One region of the Vibrio chagasii genome, then DNA from elsewhere that is predicted to be linked to it. Evidence: riboswitches for the same ligand, from Rfam matches in the RefSeq annotation. Region 1 holds a riboswitch; each other region holds the start of a gene.
What was found. A riboswitch is a leader RNA that binds a small molecule or an ion and turns the genes downstream of it on or off. The one in region 1 is predicted to bind thiamine pyrophosphate.
Positions count from the first base shown of each region.

Region 2: another riboswitch for thiamine pyrophosphate. It lies ahead of thiC (phosphomethylpyrimidine synthase ThiC); the one in region 1 lies ahead of thiD (bifunctional hydroxymethylpyrimidine kinase/phosphomethylpyrimidine kinase).
Region 3: another riboswitch for thiamine pyrophosphate. It lies ahead of thiB (thiamine ABC transporter substrate binding subunit); the one in region 1 lies ahead of thiD (bifunctional hydroxymethylpyrimidine kinase/phosphomethylpyrimidine kinase).

Region 1 is NZ_AP025466.1:1,736,294-1,743,185, forward strand. Features, by position in the region: gene OCV52_RS23470 (hypothetical protein) at 1-222, shown strand, start outside; gene OCV52_RS23475 (YdcF family protein) at 573-1,670, shown strand; gene OCV52_RS23480 (DUF2999 family protein) at 1,778-2,029, shown strand; gene OCV52_RS23485 (ASCH domain-containing protein) at 2,257-2,646, shown strand; gene OCV52_RS23490 (helix-turn-helix domain-containing protein) at 2,776-3,513, shown strand; gene OCV52_RS23495 (DMT family transporter) at 3,594-4,511, shown strand; TPP riboswitch at 4,609-4,720, shown strand; gene thiD (bifunctional hydroxymethylpyrimidine kinase/phosphomethylpyrimidine kinase) at 4,819-5,703, shown strand; gene OCV52_RS23505 (ABC transporter ATP-binding protein) at 5,693-6,457, shown strand; gene OCV52_RS23510 (ABC transporter permease) at 6,450-6,892, shown strand, end outside.
Region 2 is NZ_AP025465.1:3,345,115-3,352,006, reverse strand. Features, by position in the region: rRNA gene rrf (5S ribosomal RNA) at 1-88, shown strand, start outside; tRNA gene OCV52_RS15500 (tRNA-Asp) at 134-210, shown strand; tRNA gene OCV52_RS15495 (tRNA-Trp) at 270-346, shown strand; gene OCV52_RS15490 (multicopper oxidase family protein) at 568-1,950, shown strand; gene crcB (fluoride efflux transporter CrcB) at 2,051-2,434, shown strand; TPP riboswitch at 2,497-2,595, shown strand; gene thiC (phosphomethylpyrimidine synthase ThiC) at 2,724-4,673, shown strand; gene OCV52_RS15475 (thiamine phosphate synthase) at 4,673-5,965, shown strand; gene OCV52_RS15470 (HesA/MoeB/ThiF family protein) at 5,955-6,737, shown strand; gene thiS (sulfur carrier protein ThiS) at 6,734-6,892, shown strand, end outside.
Region 3 is NZ_AP025465.1:3,017,772-3,024,663, forward strand. Features, by position in the region: gene mgtE (magnesium transporter) at 1-16, shown strand, start outside; gene pmbA (metalloprotease PmbA) at 112-1,455, opposite strand; gene yjgA (ribosome biogenesis factor YjgA) at 1,574-2,098, shown strand; gene thiQ (thiamine ABC transporter ATP-binding protein) at 2,178-2,882, opposite strand; gene thiP (thiamine/thiamine pyrophosphate ABC transporter permease ThiP) at 2,893-4,488, opposite strand; gene thiB (thiamine ABC transporter substrate binding subunit) at 4,571-5,563, opposite strand; TPP riboswitch at 5,617-5,736, opposite strand; gene OCV52_RS13910 (flavin prenyltransferase UbiX) at 5,780-6,403, opposite strand; gene mpl (UDP-N-acetylmuramate:L-alanyl-gamma-D-glutamyl-meso-diaminopimelate ligase) at 6,441-6,892, opposite strand, start outside.

The DNA.
Region 1 (6,892 bases):
AATATTCGCAAGATTGCTCAAGGCTCCAATACTGCTAAATTATCTTCTTTCAGTGTAATTAATGACTTTGATTACCAAGGTCAAAAGTATATTACGGTCGAGAAAAAAGAGCAGTTCGGGGACCGAGTTACTACACAGTATGAAACTATTATACTAAAGAGCGATGGAGATTACTGGATGTTAAACCTTTCCGGTAACATCAAAGCACTTCTTGCTGTGTAACTTGTTTATACGGGGTTACACGAGATTTTCTCTAAACACATTAAGAGAGACAGGAAAAGGGCCTCTATGTTGGAGGTTCTTTTGTTTGAAATTCTGTTCTTGCATTGATGTCATGGTATACGAGTTATTCTGTAGTTTGAGGGAAGCAAGGTTCGCGTAGCTTTTTCAAACTGAAATTTTATCAGCAAACACGCTTACTGATATTGTCAAAATCGTGATCTCCAGTCATACCTTATGTAACAAATGAATATCACCTGTAGATACTTTGGATTAGTTCACAGTTTTTTTGTCCCAGCTGCTTACATTAGGCAGAAAATCTGACGTGAACACTTTTCGACACAGGACCCCTCATGAAAAAGAACATTATCGCCCTCGCTCTTGGCGGCATACTAGCCTTTGGCACAGCCCCATTTTCTTTTGCTGCTAACGATGGCGCAGTTCAAGCTTCTGCCGATTACGCTCAGCTAGTGACGAAGCGACAGGTTGTCGACCAATTACTTCTTGATGCATTGCAAGCGTTTAAGTCTCCGGCGAGAATTTCTCACGCCGGTTTCACAGCAAAAATGCCAAGTAACATGGAAATTGTGACCAACCGACTGCTAGAGGCTTACCAACTAGAACCTTATCGTACTGACTTACTGATCTCGGCAGCGAACGCTCAGATTTACAACAAAAATGCAGAGCGCGCGATTGAGCTGTTTGAACAAGCACTGACGGTTGCACCAGACGATGTTGACCTTCATGCTTATCTTGCGGTTTGGCAGCGATTTGAAGGCAATGAAAGTGAATCCAATAAGCACATGGAGAAGCTAGAAAGCCTGAACGAAGGTAAGGCTGAAGATATTAAACGCATTTTTGCGACGGTTGATCGCGTGTTAGAAACACCGCTTAAAGAATCTGCAGACAAAGGTTTGCTGGATGATCACGGCGCTATCGTTACTCTAGGTTATGCGCTGAATCCAGACGGCTCAATGCATCAGATCTTGATTGAGCGTCTTGAGACAACTCTAGCTATGGCTAAAGCGAATCCGGATGCGATGATCGTGTTAACGGGTGGCGTGCCGAAGAACCACAAGACTGAAGGTAAGTTGATGGCGGACTGGCTTATTGAAAAAGGGGTAAGCAAAGATCGCATCATTGAAGAAAATTATGCGACTAGCACGGTTGGCAATGCCTTATTCAGTAGTTATGCGTTAGCTCGCCACAACATTAAACACGCGACGATTATTAGCTCGGCAAGCCACGTTCGCCGTGGTCAAACTCTATTTGAAGTGGCAAGCTGGCAAACTGGACCTCAAGGCATTACTTTCGATACGGTTTCTTACCCTGATAAGCCACTTTCAGAACTCAAGAAAGCAAGTGATGGTGAGCTGCTAGGTATCTACCGTGACGCTCTTCGTACCTATGGTATGTGGAGTTACCGCTCTTACCCGTTAGAGTCTCGCTAGGTTTAGCGTTACTTCACACTAGGCAAAGTATAAGTTGCTAGTACAATCGAGCACAGCTAGATGGTATGCTGTGCTCCTATTTTATTTAGTGTTTCAAAGGTAAAAAGATGAACCCGATTCTAGCAATGTTGAAAGAGAACAATATTAGCGACGCGCAAATTAGCGAGCTATTCCAAACGTTGACTGAAAACCCTCTTGCAGCAATGGCGACGATCAGCCAACTTGGTTTACCACAAGACAAGCTTCAAATGCTTATGGGGCAGGTAATGCAAAACCCTGCGCTAATCAAAGAAGCCGTTGAAGAACTTGGCCTAGATTTTTCTAAGGTTGAAGCCGCTAAAGAGCAACTTCAAAAGTAATTGAGTGTAGAAGGCAATTTAGTTAATGAGCGATCACCAGTTAGGTTAACAGCTCTTAGCCATGCCAATCAGACTTGAGTTAAAAAGCCGTTTGAGTAGCAATACTTAAACGGCTTTTTTGATTTTGTGATTCTGTACTCATGTGAACTAAGCTCAATATAAAGTAACGGCTGCGCTTACTTGAGTTATGGTAAGCAGCACGAAACAACATTTAAAAAAGAGGGCTTATGAATTCTTACAAGCTGGAAATCTACCAACGACCGCTAGACGCAATAAAGAGTGGCGCGAAGCGTGTTGAGATAAGAACAAATAACAGTTATGAGGCCATTCAATATGACCAGCTGACTAAAGGAGACCACATTGCTTTTCAAGTGATATCAGGTCCACCGTTTGTTGGTTTAGATGTGATTAAGCCAAACGCGCTGACTGTCGAAGTATTGGACGTAAGAAACTATCCTGACCCAAGAGCGTTATTGATGACAGAGGGACTAGGAGTGCTATCTAATTTGAGTGATTCAATTGATGAGGGCGTTGAGCTTCTCTACAGCTTTCACGAATACAAAGAGATGATCCCGGTTCACGGTATCTTTGCTATTGAGATTCGCGTTATCGAATAGTATCGCTATAGGGGAACGGTCACTATTTACGAGAAGTGTGACTAACTGCAGATGATAAGTTAATGTGTCTCAAATACTTTTACTTGTATACAGTTACCTTTACGCACTTAACCAACGTCGGCGTTGCTCATGAAATCTAGCTTAAGCATTCGATCTTACACCAAGCAATTTAATACTCATGCCCATGACGGCTACCATCAACTGGTGTTGCCTATTCAAGGGAGTATTAGTATTGAAATGGTTGGGTATGTTGGAAAGGTCGCTGTTGGTGAATGCGTGGTAATTCCAGTCACTACAGCTCATGCGTTTAAGGCGGATGAAGCGGCACGCTTTATTGTTGCGGATATGGTGGAGTTACCGCAGCACTTGTTAGAGCATGAGCTTTCGGTGTTCACGATAACACCACCTTTAATGAGCTTCTTGCTGTTCGTGGAAAAGCAGTTGGAATACCAAGTGGACAGTGGCATTGAATCATCTATCTTAGATGTGTTTTCACTGCTATTAGAGCAACAAGAAGTCAGCAAGAGCATCGACCCTCGTATTCGTGCGGTGCAAAGGCTTATTGCGGATAATTACGCCCAGTCTCTCTCTATTTCTCAGCTTGCAGAAACGGCTTGTTTGAGCCCCACTCAATTTAAGAAGCGCTTTAAAGAGTGTATTGGAATCAGTGCCCTTAAATACATCACTTGCTATCGTATGGAGAAAGCACAAGCCTTGCTAAGCCATACTGATTTACCTGTTCAATTGGTCGCAGAAAATGTGGGCTATAGCGACTTGTCTGCGTTCAGTCGACGCTTCTCTCAGCACTTTGGCATGTCTCCGAGGGCGTTTTTAGGTTCAATGAAAGAGAGTCTTTCAAAGCAATAATAGCGTCCTTTTGGCAAACTAAATCTAGCGTGTGTTCACTATTATCTAGTTCAGAAATGAAAATAGACTAGGTAATAGTAATGAATCTTGCCATCAATCGCGTTAACGAATTCCAAACGGGCACTTTAGCCATCGTGTTTGCTTCTGTTTTATGGGGTACGACAGGTACAGCCGCAAGCTTTGCGCCGGATCTCAGCCCGCTAGCGATTGGCGCGTTTTCAATGGGCGTTGGTGGCTTAATGCAAGCGGGCTTGGCGTATCGGAAGATCTTATCTTCACTTGATAAGCTTTTGCTCAACAAAAAGTTGTTAGCCGCGAGTGCATTGGCTTTGGCGATCTATCCTTTGGCTTTCTACTCTTCGATGAAATTATCGGGTGTCGCGATGGGAACTGTGGTGTCGATAGCTACTGCTCCGTTCTTTTCTGCGCTTTTAGAGTGTCTTATTAGCAAAAATAATAATATTAATAAACGTTGGCTGACGAGCTTTGCCATTGGCGTGGTTGGTATTGGACTATTGGTTTTTTCTGAGTCGTCAGTAGGGAGCGAACCTAATGATGGCCTGAAGCTTTTAGGTATTGGTTTAGGTTTGGTTGCTGGGTTGTGTTATGCCATTTATTCGTGGGCGACAAAAGCTCTGATAGACCAGGGCATCAAGTCACAAGCGGCGATGGGCAGCATATTTGGTTTAGGTGCAATGTTGTTATTACCAACGTTATGGTTCACTGGTGACAATCTATTCGCTTCAAGTACTAATATATTCGTGGTGAGTTACTTGGTGTTACTTCCTCAATGTTTGGGTTATATCGCGTTCAGTTTCGGGTTAAGACATGTCACGGCAAGTAGTGCGAATTTGATTACTTTGCTTGAGCCAGTTGTTGCCGCCGTATTGGCTGTTTGGATTGTGGGGGAGCGGATACCTTTGGTCGGTTGGATAGGTATGTTGTTGATAGTCATGTGTTTATCCATTCAATCACAACCAAATAATCAGCGAAACTAAGTGCTTGTTAACAAAGCTAAATTGAATTTTATTCATGCTTGTCTCTTATAAATGAATAAAATGAGTATCTCAGTCGCGAGAGTGCTGTTACTATCGTTATCAATAGTCGGGGGGCATCCACCTTAATTGGTATTTGCTGAGATCGTTATTCGAGACCCGTTGAACCTGATTCAGTTAACACTGGCGTAGGGAACTATGATGACTTTGTCTATGTGGTCTAACAATGAGCTCTCATTGGTTTCACTTCCACACTCTCTTTACGGCCAAAGTTCGGTTCTCTTACGTCTTTTAGATAGTAGGAGCGACCATGACGCAGCATTCCAACACTCAAGCGCCACTCAAGAATACACAAACACCACAAAACCAATCTTCGGTGGTCAATACTCCGATTGTTTTAACCATTGCAGGTTCCGATAGTGGCGGCGGCGCAGGTATTCAAGCGGATATTAAAGCCATGTCTGCAACGGGTAGCTTCGCTTGTTCGGTGATTACTGCGATTACCTCTCAGAATACCCAAGGCGTATCAGCCATTTTCCCAATCCCACTTGAGCATGTTGCCAGCCAATTAGATGCGGTGTTCACCGATTTGAATATCGTGGCGGTAAAAGTCGGTATGTTAGCGGATTCGGAAATCATCAAAGTCGTTGCAGACAAAATCAAACAATACCAGCCCAAACACTTAGTAATTGACCCTGTAATGGTCGCGACAAGTGGCGACCTTCTCTTAGAAAACTCGGCTATCACCACATTAAAACAAGAGCTGATTCCGCTCGCTGACATCATCACGCCTAATTTGCCAGAAGGCGCTGCACTGACAGGAAAAGCCGTTCCTGAAAGCGAAGCCGAAATGCAGGATATGATTGAAGACTTACGCGCTTTAGGTGCTAAAGCCGTTCTGCTAAAAGGTGGTCATCTAGAGAAAGATGAAAACAGCAATGACTTACTGATTCTACCAACTGCATCTGCTGTCATTACCGCGAAGCGTTTTCCTACCAACAACACTCATGGAACGGGCTGCACGCTCTCTTCTGCTATTGCTTCTTTCTTGGCTCAAGGCAACACGCTTCCAGAGGCTGTCGACTTAGGTAAGCAATACATTTCACGCGCGATTGCCCATGCTGACGAGTTGAAAGTAGGTCAAGGTCATGGCCCAGTAAATCACTTTTTCGCTGGGCACGGTAATGTCCGTTAATACGGTTAGCGTTCAACTTAGCAATACGACGTTGCGTTACCGAGATAGCGAGTACGCGACCCTGTCGGGGCTGTCACTTAACTTAAGCGCAGGTAAGTGGACAGTGCTGCTTGGGCGAAGTGGTTGTGGGAAAACGACGGTATTGCGTTATTTAGCAGGTTTGTTGGGCGACAAGGTGGAGTGGCAGGGCACATTGGTAACGTCTGATGAACTGCCTTTAACCAATCGCATCGCTTACATGGCACAGCAAGATTTGTTACTGCCATGGTTGTCGGTTATCGACAATGTATGCCTGAGCCATCGCTTCCAAGACACTACGAACAAGCATCAAAATGCAGACCAAAAGAACCGAGCGTTCGAGTTACTCGCTTCAGTTGGTTTGGCCGATTACGCGGATACTATGCCGGATCAGTTGTCTGGTGGTATGCGCCAGCGTGTTGCTTTGGCTCGAACCTTAATGCAAGACAAGCCAGTGGTGTTGATGGATGAGCCTTTCTCAGCACTGGACGCGGTAACAAGACACAAGTTACAGAGCTTAGCCTGTGAACTATTAAGAGATAAAACCGTTGTGTTGATCACTCATGATCCGCAAGAAGCAGTGCGTTTGGCGGATAACTTGTATGTGTTCCAAGGCACACCTGCGAGCGCTCACTCTTTATCTGTGCCTCACACGGCGACGCCACGAGTGCTCGATGGTGAGTGTGCCGAGTTGCAACAGGCGATCTTAGACCAGTTGGAGCGTGATTATGACTGATTTAACGCGAAGTGAAGCTGTCACTCAGCCAACGAACGTGCAGGCTAGGTCTGAGCGTTCAACTCAGATTAATCCCGTTATGCGTTTGCTTATCAGCAGTGTTGTGATTCTCGGCTTATGGCAACTTGTGGTCGTTGTTTTCGAAATGCCAAGCTTTATTCTGCCGGCTCCTGCTGAAGTTTTCCTCAAGCTAATTGAACGCTATGACGTGTTGCTCAAACACACTTGGGTAACTGCACAAGAAATCTTGCTAGGGCTATTACTAGGTCTGACGATGGGGCTGTTTTTCGCTCTGCAGATGTTGATGTTTGACCCATTGAAACGCTGGCTGTTGCCGATCTTGATTGCTAGCCAAGCGATTCCTGTATTTGCGATCGCGCCAGTACTGATGCTGTGGCTTGGCTATGGTATCGCCTCAAAAGTAGTGATGGCGGC
Region 2 (6,892 bases), on a different replicon from region 1:
CTGATTCCATGCCGAACTCAGAAGTGAAACACAATAGCGCCGATGGTAGTGTGGGGCTTCCCCATGTGAGAGTAGGACATCGCCAGGCTTTAAATTATGAACGACTTGTCAGCGACGACAAGTAGTCCACTGCGGAGTGGTAGTTCAGTTGGTTAGAATACCGGCCTGTCACGCCGGGGGTCGCGGGTTCGAGTCCCGTCCACTCCGCCACTTATTCGATGACCTCGCTTAATGCGAGGTTTTTTCGAATCTAAAGTACAAAAAGCTTTAGGGGTGTAGCTCCAATTGGCAGAGCAGCGGATTCCAAATCCGCGTGTTGGGAGTTCGAATCTCTCCACCCCTGCCACATTAATAGGCTCTAGCAGAAATGCTAGAGCCTTTTTGCTTTTCACCGCTCCAAATTCCAGTCAACAATTCCCTCGTTTCGCTAGTTCTGATGAAACAGTGTAAGTGCTTACTTATCTCAGCCTCGTTTATTAATATCCAAGCCACAAACTTCATTTCTTTATGAGAATTATTCTCAATATTTTGTTACATTTTGGTCGTTATTACTAAAAGGCTACAAATATGGACATCTCTCGTCGTAAATTTATTCAATCATCTCTCGCTATATCTGCACTTACAGTCCTTCCTGCTTGTTCTATGAAGAGGTCGGTTGATGAGAAGGGAGGGTATGTTTACGACTTAACTGCTGAGCCTTCTACTGCTGAAATTGTACCTGGATTTACTACTAACGTTTTGGGGTTCAATGGTCAGATCCCTGCGCCAACAATTCGTTGTCGACAGGGCGACAAAGTTACGATTCATTTCACTAATAAATTATCAGAACCAACCACAATTCACTGGCATGGTTTAAGAATCCCTATAGAAATGGACGGAGTGCCTTTCTTGAGTCAGCCACCAATTATGCCCGGTGAAACGTTCGTCTATGAATTTACGCCACCAGATGCAGGCACGTTCTGGTATCACCCACACATGAACAGTGTTAAACAACTTGGTATGGGCTTAGTCGGTCTAATTGTTGTTGAAGAGAGCACACCAGTTCAGTTCGATGAAGAGCATGCTTTGATGCTTAAACACTGGCACCTTGATAAACAAGGACAGTGGAAGGACTTAATGATCCCACGTCTTAGCGCTCGTATGGGGACTCCTGGGGAGTGGAGCAGTGTTAATGGAGTACATGAGCCTACTTATCAACTAAAGCAACATGCAACGACTAGGCTTCGTATAGCTAATGTCGATAACACAATCACTTATCCTATCGCTGTTGAAGGTGTAGAAGCATGGGTTATTGCCATAGATGGTAACCCGATAAAAACACCTTATAGGTTGACTGAACATAAAATCGGTCCAGGTATGCGAGTTGACATAGGACTGATTGCTCCAAAGGCTGGCAAGCGAGTGAATGTTCTGCAAATGAAGGGACGTTTTCCTTTTTCCTTGTGTGAATTTGAAGTCGTAGATTCCACGCTCATAGAAGGCAAAGCACTTCCTTTGTTGCCTCTGAATCCAGTACCTAAGTTAGATCTCGCGAATGCAGAAGAGATCGATTTTGTGTTTGAGTGGGAAGGGGCGGTGTCGCCGGTTTCTAAAGATGGGAAATCCATGCCTAAGTTTTGGCTGACAAATAAAAGAGCCTGGGAAGGAATGAGTAAAGACAATATTCCGGACCCACTCGCTACATTAGAGTTAGGCAAAACCTATATATTCGATCTTAAGAATGTTACTCAATACCATCATCCAATCCATATTCATGGTCATACGTTTACGGTACTTGAGTTAGATGGCAAAAAAATTGAAGAACCTTTTCACACAGATACTGTGTTACTTGGAAAGAACGGTCGAGCTAAAGCAGCATTTGTGGCAGATAACCCCGGACGTTGGATGTATCACTGTCATGTGATTGAACATATGAAAACAGGACTGATGGGTTATATCGAAGTTAAGTGACACCTGTAACGTTTAATATTTGCGCATACATTCTTAGTTTCCACCCTCGCTTTTATCGGCGTTAAAGCTAGAATATAGGGATTATTGTTAGGGAGGATTCATGGGTCAGTTATCTATTCTTGGTTTTATCGCTATTGGTGGCGCTTTTGGTGCTTGTTCACGTTATCTGATTTCCGAGTTATGCGTAGTGATGTTTGGACGAGGTTTTCCTTATGGTACGCTAACTGTTAACGTGATTGGCTCTTTGATTATGGGATTACTGATCGCCGCGTTCGAAAATGAGATGGTTGCAACTGAACCCTGGAGACAGATTATTGGCTTGGGCTTCCTTGGTGCCTTGACTACATTCTCCACTTTTTCGATGGATAACGTGCTTCTTATGCAGCAAGGCGCATTTTTCAAGATGGGGCTTAATGTTCTGCTTAATGTAGTACTCAGTATTTCAGCCGCATGGATCGGCTTCCAACTTTTGATAAAGTCTTAAAACTTTCTTACGATTTGTTAACAACTCGGCTTGGTTTCTCCAAGCCGTTTTTATATACTCGATCGTACTTGTCGGAGTGCCATATGGCTGAGACCGTTAACTCGGGATCCGTTGAACCTGATCAGGCTAATACCTGCGAAGGGAACAAGAGTAGATATCTAACTAGAATCCCTCTAGAGATCTATCACCAGATCACAACTGTATTTCTTACCGTGATCCCTCTTGTAGCATCAATCCGTCAAGCATTTTTATCCCAATAAATAATGGCTAAAAGCCAAGGAAAAATGCTATGTCGAGTCGTAAACAAGCAAGACTGGAAGCGAAGAATTTCATCGATTCTTTATCAGTACAACCTTATCCAAATTCAAAGAAAGCTTACATCCAAGGTTCTCGAGAGGACATTCAAGTCCCAGTTCGAGAGATATCACTTGCTGATAGCCTTGTTGGTGGTACCAAAAAAGAGCCTGTATTTGAACCTAATGCACCTATTCACATCTATGACACCTCTGGTGTTTATACCGACCCAACGCACGAGATAGACCTTTATAACGGCCTTCCAAAGCTAAGAGAGCAGTGGATCGAAGAGCGTGGTGATACCGAGCTATTAGATGATGTTAGCTCTGTTTATACCAAAGAGCGCCTAGAGGACGAAACCTTAGACGAGCTTCGTTACGGAAACCTGCCTAGAATTCGTCGTGCGACTGGCGATCAATGTGTGACTCAGTTGTACTATGCTCGTAAGGGGATTATTACCCCTGAGATGGAATACATTGCGATTCGCGAGAATATGGGGCGTCAGAAGTTCGCAGATGAGCAACTGAACCACCAACACCCTGGTCATAACTTTGGCGCAAACCTACCGAAAGAAATTACCCCTGAGTTCGTGCGTAAAGAGGTTGCTGAAGGTCGAGCAATTATCCCTTCAAACATCAACCACCCAGAATCAGAACCTATGATTATTGGCCGAAATTTCTTAGTTAAGGTGAACGCCAATATCGGTAACTCTTCTGTAAGCTCTTCGATTGAAGAAGAAGTTGAGAAGTTAGTTTGGTCAACCCGCTGGGGCGGCGATACAGTGATGGATTTGTCGACTGGTCGAAATATTCACGAAACACGAGAGTGGATTCTACGTAATAGCCCAGTGCCAATTGGTACTGTTCCTATGTACCAAGCACTTGAGAAAGTGAACGGTGTTGCTGAAGACCTTAACTGGGAAGTGATGCGTGACACCTTAATTGAGCAAGCAGAGCAGGGCGTCGACTACTTTACGATTCATGCTGGCTTGCTTCTTCGCTATGTCCCTATGACGGCTAAGCGTGTTACCGGAATTGTCTCTCGTGGCGGTTCTATCATTGCTAAATGGTGTCTTGCTCATCACCAAGAAAGCTTTCTATACACCCACTTCCGCGAGATTTGTGAGATCTGTGCGAAGTACGATGTAGCACTTTCATTAGGTGATGGCCTGCGTCCGGGCTCTATTGCTGATGCCAATGACGAGGCTCAATTTGCTGAACTTCGCACCTTAGGTGAACTGACGAAAGTGGCGTGGGAATATGACGTACAGGTGATAATTGAAGGCCCTGGACATGTACCAATGCACCTTATTAAAGAGAACATGGACGAGCAGTTAGAGCACTGCCATGAAGCGCCTTTCTATACATTAGGCCCGCTTACTACAGACATTGCCCCTGGTTTCGACCATATCACCTCTGGTATTGGTGCCGCGATGATCGGTTGGTATGGCTGTGCGATGCTTTGTTACGTGACCCCAAAAGAGCACTTAGGCTTGCCAAATAAAGAGGATGTTAAGACTGGCTTGATTACTTACAAGCTAGCGGCGCACGCTGCTGACTTGGCAAAAGGGCATCCAGGAGCACAAATCCGTGATAATGCGCTTTCAAAAGCGCGCTTTGAATTCCGTTGGGAAGACCAATTTAACTTAGCACTAGACCCTGATACAGCCCGTTCTTTCCATGATGAAACCTTGCCACAAGAATCAGGTAAGGTCGCACATTTCTGTTCTATGTGTGGACCTAAATTCTGTTCGATGAAGATTTCTCAGGAAGTGAGAGAGTATGCTAAAGACACAGAACAAGTAGCCTCTGATCAGGCTATCGAGATCAAGATGCTAGACAATCCGCTGGAAGGGATGCGTCAAAAATCACAAGAGTTCCGTGATACTGGCTCAGAGCTTTACCACCCAGCCGTTGGTGCGAAAGAAGCTCAACTAGAGGAATAATGACAGTGAAAATTCTGATCCCATCTCAATATATTGAGTTAACGGGAGAGGTTCAACACTGTCTATTGGTTGCTAAGCGACAAGGCTTAGCAACTGATGCAGTTGAGTTGGGTGTCAGCCCAACTCAATACTTCTCTATCGTTGATTCTCAACACTCACTTACTATTGGCTTTGCTTCTGATGTCGCATCAGTTGAAGCGGAGCAGCTAGGCTCACTTGACCATATTGTGATTTATGACGAGCCGTTATCGCTGGCAGATGTTCGCGATGCTTTAGCGCAATACCCTAATACGATATACGTTGGTGTAACCAATGACGCTGCCGTGTTAGATATTTGGTCACACTTAAACGCTAATCGAGCTATTAAAAGTATTAACCCCGATCATCAAGCCATAGATAGCCGCCATCACTTTGCGTGGTTACTAATGTTATTGGCTCTAGATTTTCCATTAGAAGACGCACTGGTTCTCGCACGCGCTGCGTCTAATGTTTCACGTGGAACATGGCCAAGCCACTACCAAGGGTTTCCAACTCCGGTTTTAGAAGACAAGAGTTTAGGCATTAGTGTTGGCTGGGCCCATCAAGGAACGTCACTTTCATTCCCTGATTTGACTAAGAAAAGCCTCGGGCTTTACCCAGTTGTCGATGATGTTGATTGGATTGAAAGGCTCCTTAAGCTTGGAATCAATACGGTACAACTGCGAATCAAGAACCCTCAGCAAGCTGACTTAGAGCAACAAGTCGCACGATCGATCGAACTTGGTCGAGAACATAACGCTCAGGTTTTTATCAATGACTATTGGCAACTTGCACTCAAACATGGCGCTTTTGGTGTTCACTTGGGACAAGAGGATATTGAAGAATCGAACCTTTCCCAACTGAGCCAAGCGGGTATTAAGATCGGCCTATCGACACATGGATACTATGAGTTGTTACGCATCGTTCAAATCAACCCAAGTTACATCGCGTTAGGACATATCTTCCCAACAACCACAAAACAGATGCCATCAAAGCCGCAAGGTCTAGTGCGTTTAGCTCTTTACCAGCAGCTTATCGATACCATTCCATACAGTGAAGTGCTTGTCGGTTATCCGACCGTGGCTATTGGTGGGATTGACCAATCGACGGCAGAGCAGGTATGGGATTGTGGTGTCTCGAGCCTCGCGGTAGTGCGTGCAATTACGTTGGCGGAAGATCCCAAAGCGGTTATTGAGTTTTTCGAAGCTCTTATGAATGGCAACTCTTCAACCTTTACTGAAGAGGTTCGTCAGGAGTTAAGCCATGCTGAGTGACTTTGAATTTGTACGCTATCAGCGCCAAATCGCACTGCCTGAAATTGGTGAACAAGGACAACGAAATCTACTAAACGGTCATGTGTTAGTTATTGGTTGTGGTGGTTTGGGGAATGCTGCGACTCTTTATCTAGCAGCGTCTGGCATCGGAAAAATCGTGTTGGTTGATGATGATTGTGTCGGCTCATCCAATCTACAACGACAGGTCGCGTTCAAAGAAAGCGATCTTGGTACAGCTAAAGTCGATGCATTGAAACTGCAACTGAGTGAGTTAAATGGTAGAAGCCAAGTTAGGACCATCAACAAGCGAATGGCCGAAAGCCAGTTAAAGCTTGAAGTGATGCTAGCTGATGTTGTGTTGGACTGTACCGACAACTTCGCCACACGCCAGCAAGTTAACCAAGCGTGTTTTGAGGCTAACACACCATTGATATCAGGCTCCGCAATTGGTTGGAAAGGTCAATTTATTGTCTTCGATTATCAAAACCAGCAGGGCTGTTACCACTGTCTTTTCCCGTTTGACCACCATCCACAAACAATGCGTTGTAGTGATAGTGGCATCATTGGGCCTGTCGTCGGGACTATAGGAAACCTCCAAGCTCTTGCTGCTATTCAGCACATTAGCAGTGGCGAGTTTCAAGTGGCGACACATCAGCTCAAGCTGTTCGACGGTAAGACTATGAACTGGCAAAACCTAATGGTCACGCAAGATATCGAATGTCCGGTGTGCAATTCGTCAGTGACCAATAATTTAGAAGAAGAAGCACTATGAGCAACATCACTATTTCAATAAACGAGCAACCAGAGCAGGTCGCGCAATCATCTTCTCTTGCAGATATTATTCATTCGCTTTCGCTACCTGACTTAGGGTGTGTATTCGCTATCAATAACACGGTTGTCCCGCGTAGCCAGTGGCAACAAACCATC
Region 3 (6,892 bases), on a different replicon from region 1:
GACCATACTTATCTAAGTTGTCGTCATAAACCGCTTTAACTGCGAAACACTGAATACAAAAAGGGAGCCATCGGCTCCCTTTTTTAGTTCTTCAAGTTGGCGTTAAGTGAATTACTCGCCTGCCACTTTCATAGACTCAAGCAGGATCGACCCCGTCTGAATTTGAGAGCGTGTTTCAACGTCGTTACCCACTGCAACGATCTGATTGAACATGTCTTTTAGGTTACCCGCGATCGTCACTTCCGATACTGGGTATTGGATTTCTCCATTCTCAACCCAGAAACCTGCAGCGCCACGAGAATAATCGCCAGTGACAGTATTTACGCCTTGGCCCATCACTTCAGTTACGAGGAAGCCAGTACCCAACTCTTTAAGCATCTGCTCAAAGTTTTGGCCTGTCGACTTAACGAACCAGTTATGAATACCACCAGCATGACCTGTCGGTGTCATATCCATTTTACGTGCTGCGTAACTCGTTAGGAGGTAAGTTGCGAGCACACCATCGGTGATGATTTCACGATCTTGAGTAAATACCCCTTCACTATCAAATGGGCTCGACGCCAAGCCACGTAAGATGTGTGGGCGCTCAGAGATGTTGAACCAATCTGGCAAGATTTTCTGACCTAGATGATCCAATAGGAAAGACGCTTTGCGATACAGGTTACCACCGCTGATCGCCATCACTAGGTGGCCAATAAGGCCAGTTGCCACATCATTAGCGAACATGATCGGGTATTGACCTGTTGCTAGCTTTTTCGCATCTAAGCGGCTAATGGTCTTTTCTGCTGCTTCTTGACCTACGCGCTCTGGCGTCCATAGCTCATCACGGTGACGTGCAACGGTATAGCTGTAGTCACGTTCCATTTCACCATTAGCACCCTGACCAATCACGCAACAGCTCGTACTATGACGGCTAGATGCATAACTTGCTAGCAAACCGTGGCTGTTACCATAGACCTTAACACCGTAGTGGCTGTCGTAACTCGCGCCATCACTTTGTTTGATCTTGTCGCTATAAGCTAATGCTTGCTTCTCAGCAGCAATCGCAATCTCAGCGGCATAGTCTGGGTTTGGTTCATCAGGGTGAAAAAGGTCCAAGTCTGGAATCTCTTTCACCATGTATTCTTTTGCTGCAGGGCCAGCGAACGGATCTTCTGAGGTGTACTGAGCGATATCGAGTGCAGCTGCGACTGTTTGAGCAATCGCTTTTTCACTCAGATCAGATGTAGATGCACTGCCTTTTTTCTGGCCGCGATAAACAGTAATGCCTAGCGCACCATCACTATTAAATTCAACGTTTTCCACTTCACACATGCGTGTTGAAACACTCAAACCCGTTGACTTAGTAATAGCGACCTCAGCGGCGTCGGCACTCACAGAGGCCATGTCCAACGCTTTTGCAACTGCGGCTTCTAGATCAACTCTTTGCTGGGCGACTTGCTGTTTTACATCCATATCTATTCTAATTTTGTAGGTCAATATTAAGTAGGATAACAAGAATTTCGCTTTCTCCCCAAGATTCTTGCTAAAATAGGCAATATATTCGTTTGAGATAGTGACATAGGCAGAAAAGATGGCTCGCAAAAACCAAAAAGCTCCATGGGAACCAGAAGAAGAAATCATCTGGGTAAGTAAAACCGAAATGAAAACGGACATGGAAGCCCTACAGAAACTAGGGGAAGAACTTGTTACCCTAAAGCCATCAGTATTAGAGAAATTCCCTCTGTCTGAAGATTTGGCACTCGCGATTAAAGACGCACAACGCTTTAAGAACGAAGCAAAACGTCGCCAGCTTCAATACATTGGTAAGATCATGCGTAACATCGACCCAGAGCCGATTCAAGCGGCTTTGGACAAGGTACGTAACAAGCACTCACAAGCAACAGCTGAGCTACACAAGCTTGAGCAACTGCGTGACCGTATCGTTGAAGAAGGTGATGCTGCTATTTCAGAAGTCATGGAAATGTATCCTGAAGCAGACCGTCAACGTCTTCGCCAATTGGCGCGTCAAGCTAACAAAGAGAAGAAAGCAAACAAGCCAGCAAAGGCTTTCCGTGAGATCTTCCAAATTCTGAAAGAGCTAAAACAAGAAGACTAATCCGTCATCGCTTTATCAGTTACCAAAAAAAGACCTAGCACGTGCTAGGTCTTTTTTTGATTCTGCCGGTAATTAAGTACTACTCGCCAGCTCTAACAAACGAGCTCAGCTCTGGCTGAGGGTGGTCGACAGTGAGTACCTCAATTGAGTCCTCAACCAATACCTTCCCCAAAGTAACGAACACAAATTTATTCGCAATGCTACGCGCATCACCTAAATGGTGCGTCACCATCAAAACCGTAATATTTCGCTCTGCCGCTAATCGCTTCACTAAGCTAAGCATCTCTTCTCGCAGCAAAGGATCAAGTGCAGAGAAAGGTTCATCAAGTAGCCAAATATCATGAGGCTGAACGAAACAACGCGCTAAGGCAACACGTTGGCGTTGACCGCCAGATAAGTGCTCAGGCAATCGATCCAAATACTCAGCAACACCAACTTGCGCTGCGGCTTGTTCCACAGATTGCTTTTGGGTTGCGGTAAGCTTTAACCCAGGATGCAACCCTAAACCAATATTTTCACGTACCGTGAGGTGAGCAAATAGGTTGTGTTCTTGAAACAGCATTGCCAAAGGTCGCTGATGTGCTTCTTTGCCAATAAGCGACTGGCCGGCCACTGAAATCTCACCCGATGTTGGCTCAATAAACCCAGCAACCAATGCGAGTAGCGTTGATTTACCCGCACCACTTGGCCCCATCAGAGCAACAATATCACCCTGATCGGCTTGGAAATCAAAACTAAACAACTCTTGGTGATAGTGGTAATCCACATCTTTCATCACTAACATCATAGGTTCCTTAACTCTTTAGCTTTGAGCTTCGAGTAAACAAAAATTCAATCAGACTAAAGCTGCCAACACTCAGTAACAGCAAACTCACTGACACCACAGCAGCCGCTTCCATTTGATAGCTACCTAACAATTGGAATAGATACAAAGGCAAGGTTCTAAAGTCTTGGCTACCAAACAAGGCAATCGCGCTTAGATCGCCCATCGCCAACATAAAACTGATTGAGAAAGCCTGCGCCATCGGTTTACGCAATGCACGCCACTCCACTAACCTAAAGCGAGTAAAGCCAGTCATACCTAAACTGGCACACACATATTGATATTGCTGAGACAGATGCAACATAGGTTGGGCAAGTGTCTTAATCACATAAGGCAGCGCCATTAGGCTATTTACGGCAATCACAATAAAGAAAGCCAAGCTGAACACATCGATAAATGAACGTAGCAATAAGAAGATACCTGTGCTGATCACTAATCCCGGCGTCACCAAGATAATAGTGCCGATCAGCTCGATTTTATCGGCTCTGATCGTCTTGTTTTGCAAGCGCCATGCTCGGCTCGTGAGCAATATAGCGATACCTATGCCAACAGCAATAACACTCGCCAATAAAGCGACTCTCACCGACGTCATCAGCGCCGCCCAAAATGGCTCACTGCTGAGCACTGTCAAGGCTTGAGCGTTAATACCACTAACAAGCACCATCAACAGTGGCGGTAATACGAGTATTGATACCATGATGATCCAAAAGCTATCCCAAGCTTTTGACCACCAGCTGTCTTTAACCAAATACTTCTCTTCCGACAGCTGACTCGCCGTCACTGAGATCGGCTTAGATAGGCGCTGAATACTCACCGCTAACACGCCACATAACAGCATTTGCCATATCGCCAGCAAAGCCCCTGCTTGCAGATCAAAGTCGAATTTAATCGCCTGATAAATAGCGAGCTCGATAGTGGTTGATTTAGGTCCACCGCCCAGCGCCATCACAGTTGCAAAGCTGGTAAAGCACAGCATGAAGACTAAGCCACATACATGGGGTAACTGTTGTCTTAAGCGAGGCCATTCAACCCATTTGAATTTATTCCAATGACTCATGCCTAAATGCGCACACAACTTGTGCTGCTCAGCAGGCACGGTATCTAACGCTTGCAGAAGTAAGCGACTAGCATAAGGCAGGTTGAAGAAGACGTGTGCCAACAAAATACCATTCAGGCCATAAATCGAGAATGGGAGCTCAATGTCGAAGTTCGCCAAGGATTTAGCTAACCACCCACTGTTGCCGTAAATCGCTAACAAACCGAATACACCGACCAACACAGGCAAAACTAAGGTCGACGCAAAGAGCCTTAACAGTAGTGCTCGCCCAAAAAACTGTCTGCGACACAGGGCGTGTGCAATAGGTATAGCAAAGCCAACACTCAGCACCGTTGAGAGTGTCGCTTGATAAAAACTGAACTTCGTTACATGCCAATAGTAGGGATCGGACCATACTTGGCTGATATCAAGAGAAGGGGCATTGCTAAGCAATGCCCCTACTGCTGAAACCACGAAGGCGGTAATGAGTATCGCGACCCAAATACCGACCTTAGGCGTTTTCTTTATCATAAATTGATTTTTACCGTAAAAAGTCTATTCCAAACATAAAGAATGGCTTTAAATACAGGTCGTTCATTCTTTTAAAAGTAAATTAAAAAGTAAGTGCACTCTGCCATTCACGAATCCAAGGCTTACGCTTCTCGGCGATCTCTTCAGAGCTAAAGCTTAACGCTTTCTGAGGTACCGTCAGTTGTTCGAAACCTTTAGGTAGCTCAACGTCCGTCACTGGGTACATCCAGTTGCCTGTCGGCATCGCCGATTGGAATTCATCACTTAGGATAAACGCCATAAACTCATCAGCAAGCTTTTCATTCTTACTGCCTTTGACCTTTGCTGCCACTTCCACTTGAGTGTAATGTCCCTCTTCAAAGTTCGCAGCTGCGTACTTAGAATCGTTCTCCGCAATGATGTGGTAAGCCGGAGAAGTTGTGTAAGACAATACTAAATCAGATTCGCCCTCTAGGAACATAGAGTAAGCTTCAGACCAACCTTTGGTTACCGTCACCGTTTTCTGAGCTAGCTTCTTCCATGCCGCTGTCGCTTCATCACCGTATACCGATTTCATCCACAACATCATGCCTTGGCCTGGGGTTGAAGTACGTGGATCTTGGTAGATAACCTTCAGGTCTTCACGTTGCTCAACCAACTCTTTCAGACTTTTCGGTGGGTTTGCTAGCTTCTCTGTATTGTAGACAAAAGCGAAGTAGCCAAAGTCGTAAGGTACAAATGTATTGTCGTCCCAACCATTTGGCAGTGTTACTGATGATGTATCAACATTATGCTCAGCCAGTAAGCCAGTCGCTTTCGCTTCAGCCATGAGGTTGTTATCTAAGCCCAAAACGATGTCAGCTTTGCTGTTGCCGCCTTCAAGGCGTAAACGGTTCAAGATAGAGACACCATCTTCGAGCGCGACAAAATTCACATCACAGCCACACTTTTCTTCAAACGCTTTCTCGACGGCAGGACGAGGGCCCCAATCCGCAGCAAAAGAGTCATAGGTGTAGACGGTTAACGTATCGTCTGCAGCAAAGGCAGAAAAAGAGATAGCTGTAGTAACAGCAAGGGTAGTTAATGTGAATTTCACTGGACGCTCTCCATGGTCTGAGCGGCACAGGTTTGAGGGAGGAGAACGATGGAGGTGGTTCCTAACTCAATTCCTACGCCAGCATTATCTGGTTCAGGTTTACGGGTCCCAAGCACCTGCTTGATCTCAGCTCGCATTCATTATTTGAATGGTTTGCTCCCCGATGAGTGTTCAGAATTGTAATTCGATTTTTAACAATAAGCTATCAAGTTTGGATCAATTACGTTGATCGTAGCCCCATCTAGGTACTAAACCTTGGTCAATACCAAGATGGTCGAGAATGCGCGCCACCATAAAATCGACCAAGTCTTCTATTGACTTAGGTTGGTGATAAAACCCCGGAGCGGCTGGCATGATGGTTACACCCATGGTCGATAGCTTGTGCATGTTCTCTAGATGTAGCGTTGAGAATGGCGTTTCACGAACCACCAATAACAGCTGGCCTCGCTCTTTCATCACCACATCTGCTGCGCGCTCAATCAGGTTATCCGATAACCCATGAGCAATGGATGCCAAACTGCCCGCAGAACATGGGCAGACCACCATCTGCTTCGGCGCTGCAGAACCTGATGCAACTGGAGAAAACCAGTCATCTTTGCCGCATACCACCAGCTTTTCTGGATCGCAGCCCAAGTGCTTAACCAAGGCTTGCTTTGCCGCATCTGGCCCAGCAGGTAACTTAAGCTCATGCTCAGTAGCCAACACCACTCGCGCTGCCGACGAGATCAACAGATAGACCTGATAGTCTGCTGCCAACAAGCATTCAAGCAAGCGCAGTCCGTAAGGCGCACCAGATGCGCCAGTAAAAGCAAGAATTATCGCTTTATCGTGTTTTGTCATGTTCTCAGTTACTTCAATTATAAAGTCGTGGACTGGGTTAACCTTTAAGAGCTAACGCGTCCAACAATTTCTGGTGAATACCACCAAAGCCACCATTACTCATTACCAGAATTTGGTCGCCCGCTTGCGCCTCTGAAACAATTTTAGCAACAAATACATCCATATCGTCACTAACATGTGCAGGCTGATGACAAGCATCTGCGACATCCTGCACCGACCAATCAATGTTGTCCGGTTGGAATAAGTAGGTGGAATCCGCTTGTTTGAGCGAATCAGCCAAGGTTTCTTTATGCACACCACGTTTCATGGTGGCGGAACGAGGCTCTAAAACGGCAATGATTTTTTTCGAGTCGACCTTATTACGTAAGCCGCCGAGCGTAAGTTCAATCGCCGTTGGGTGATGAGCAAAATCATCATAAACAGACACACCAGCGACCTCGCCTTTAAACTCTAGACGACGTTTAGTATTGATGAATTTCGCCAACGATT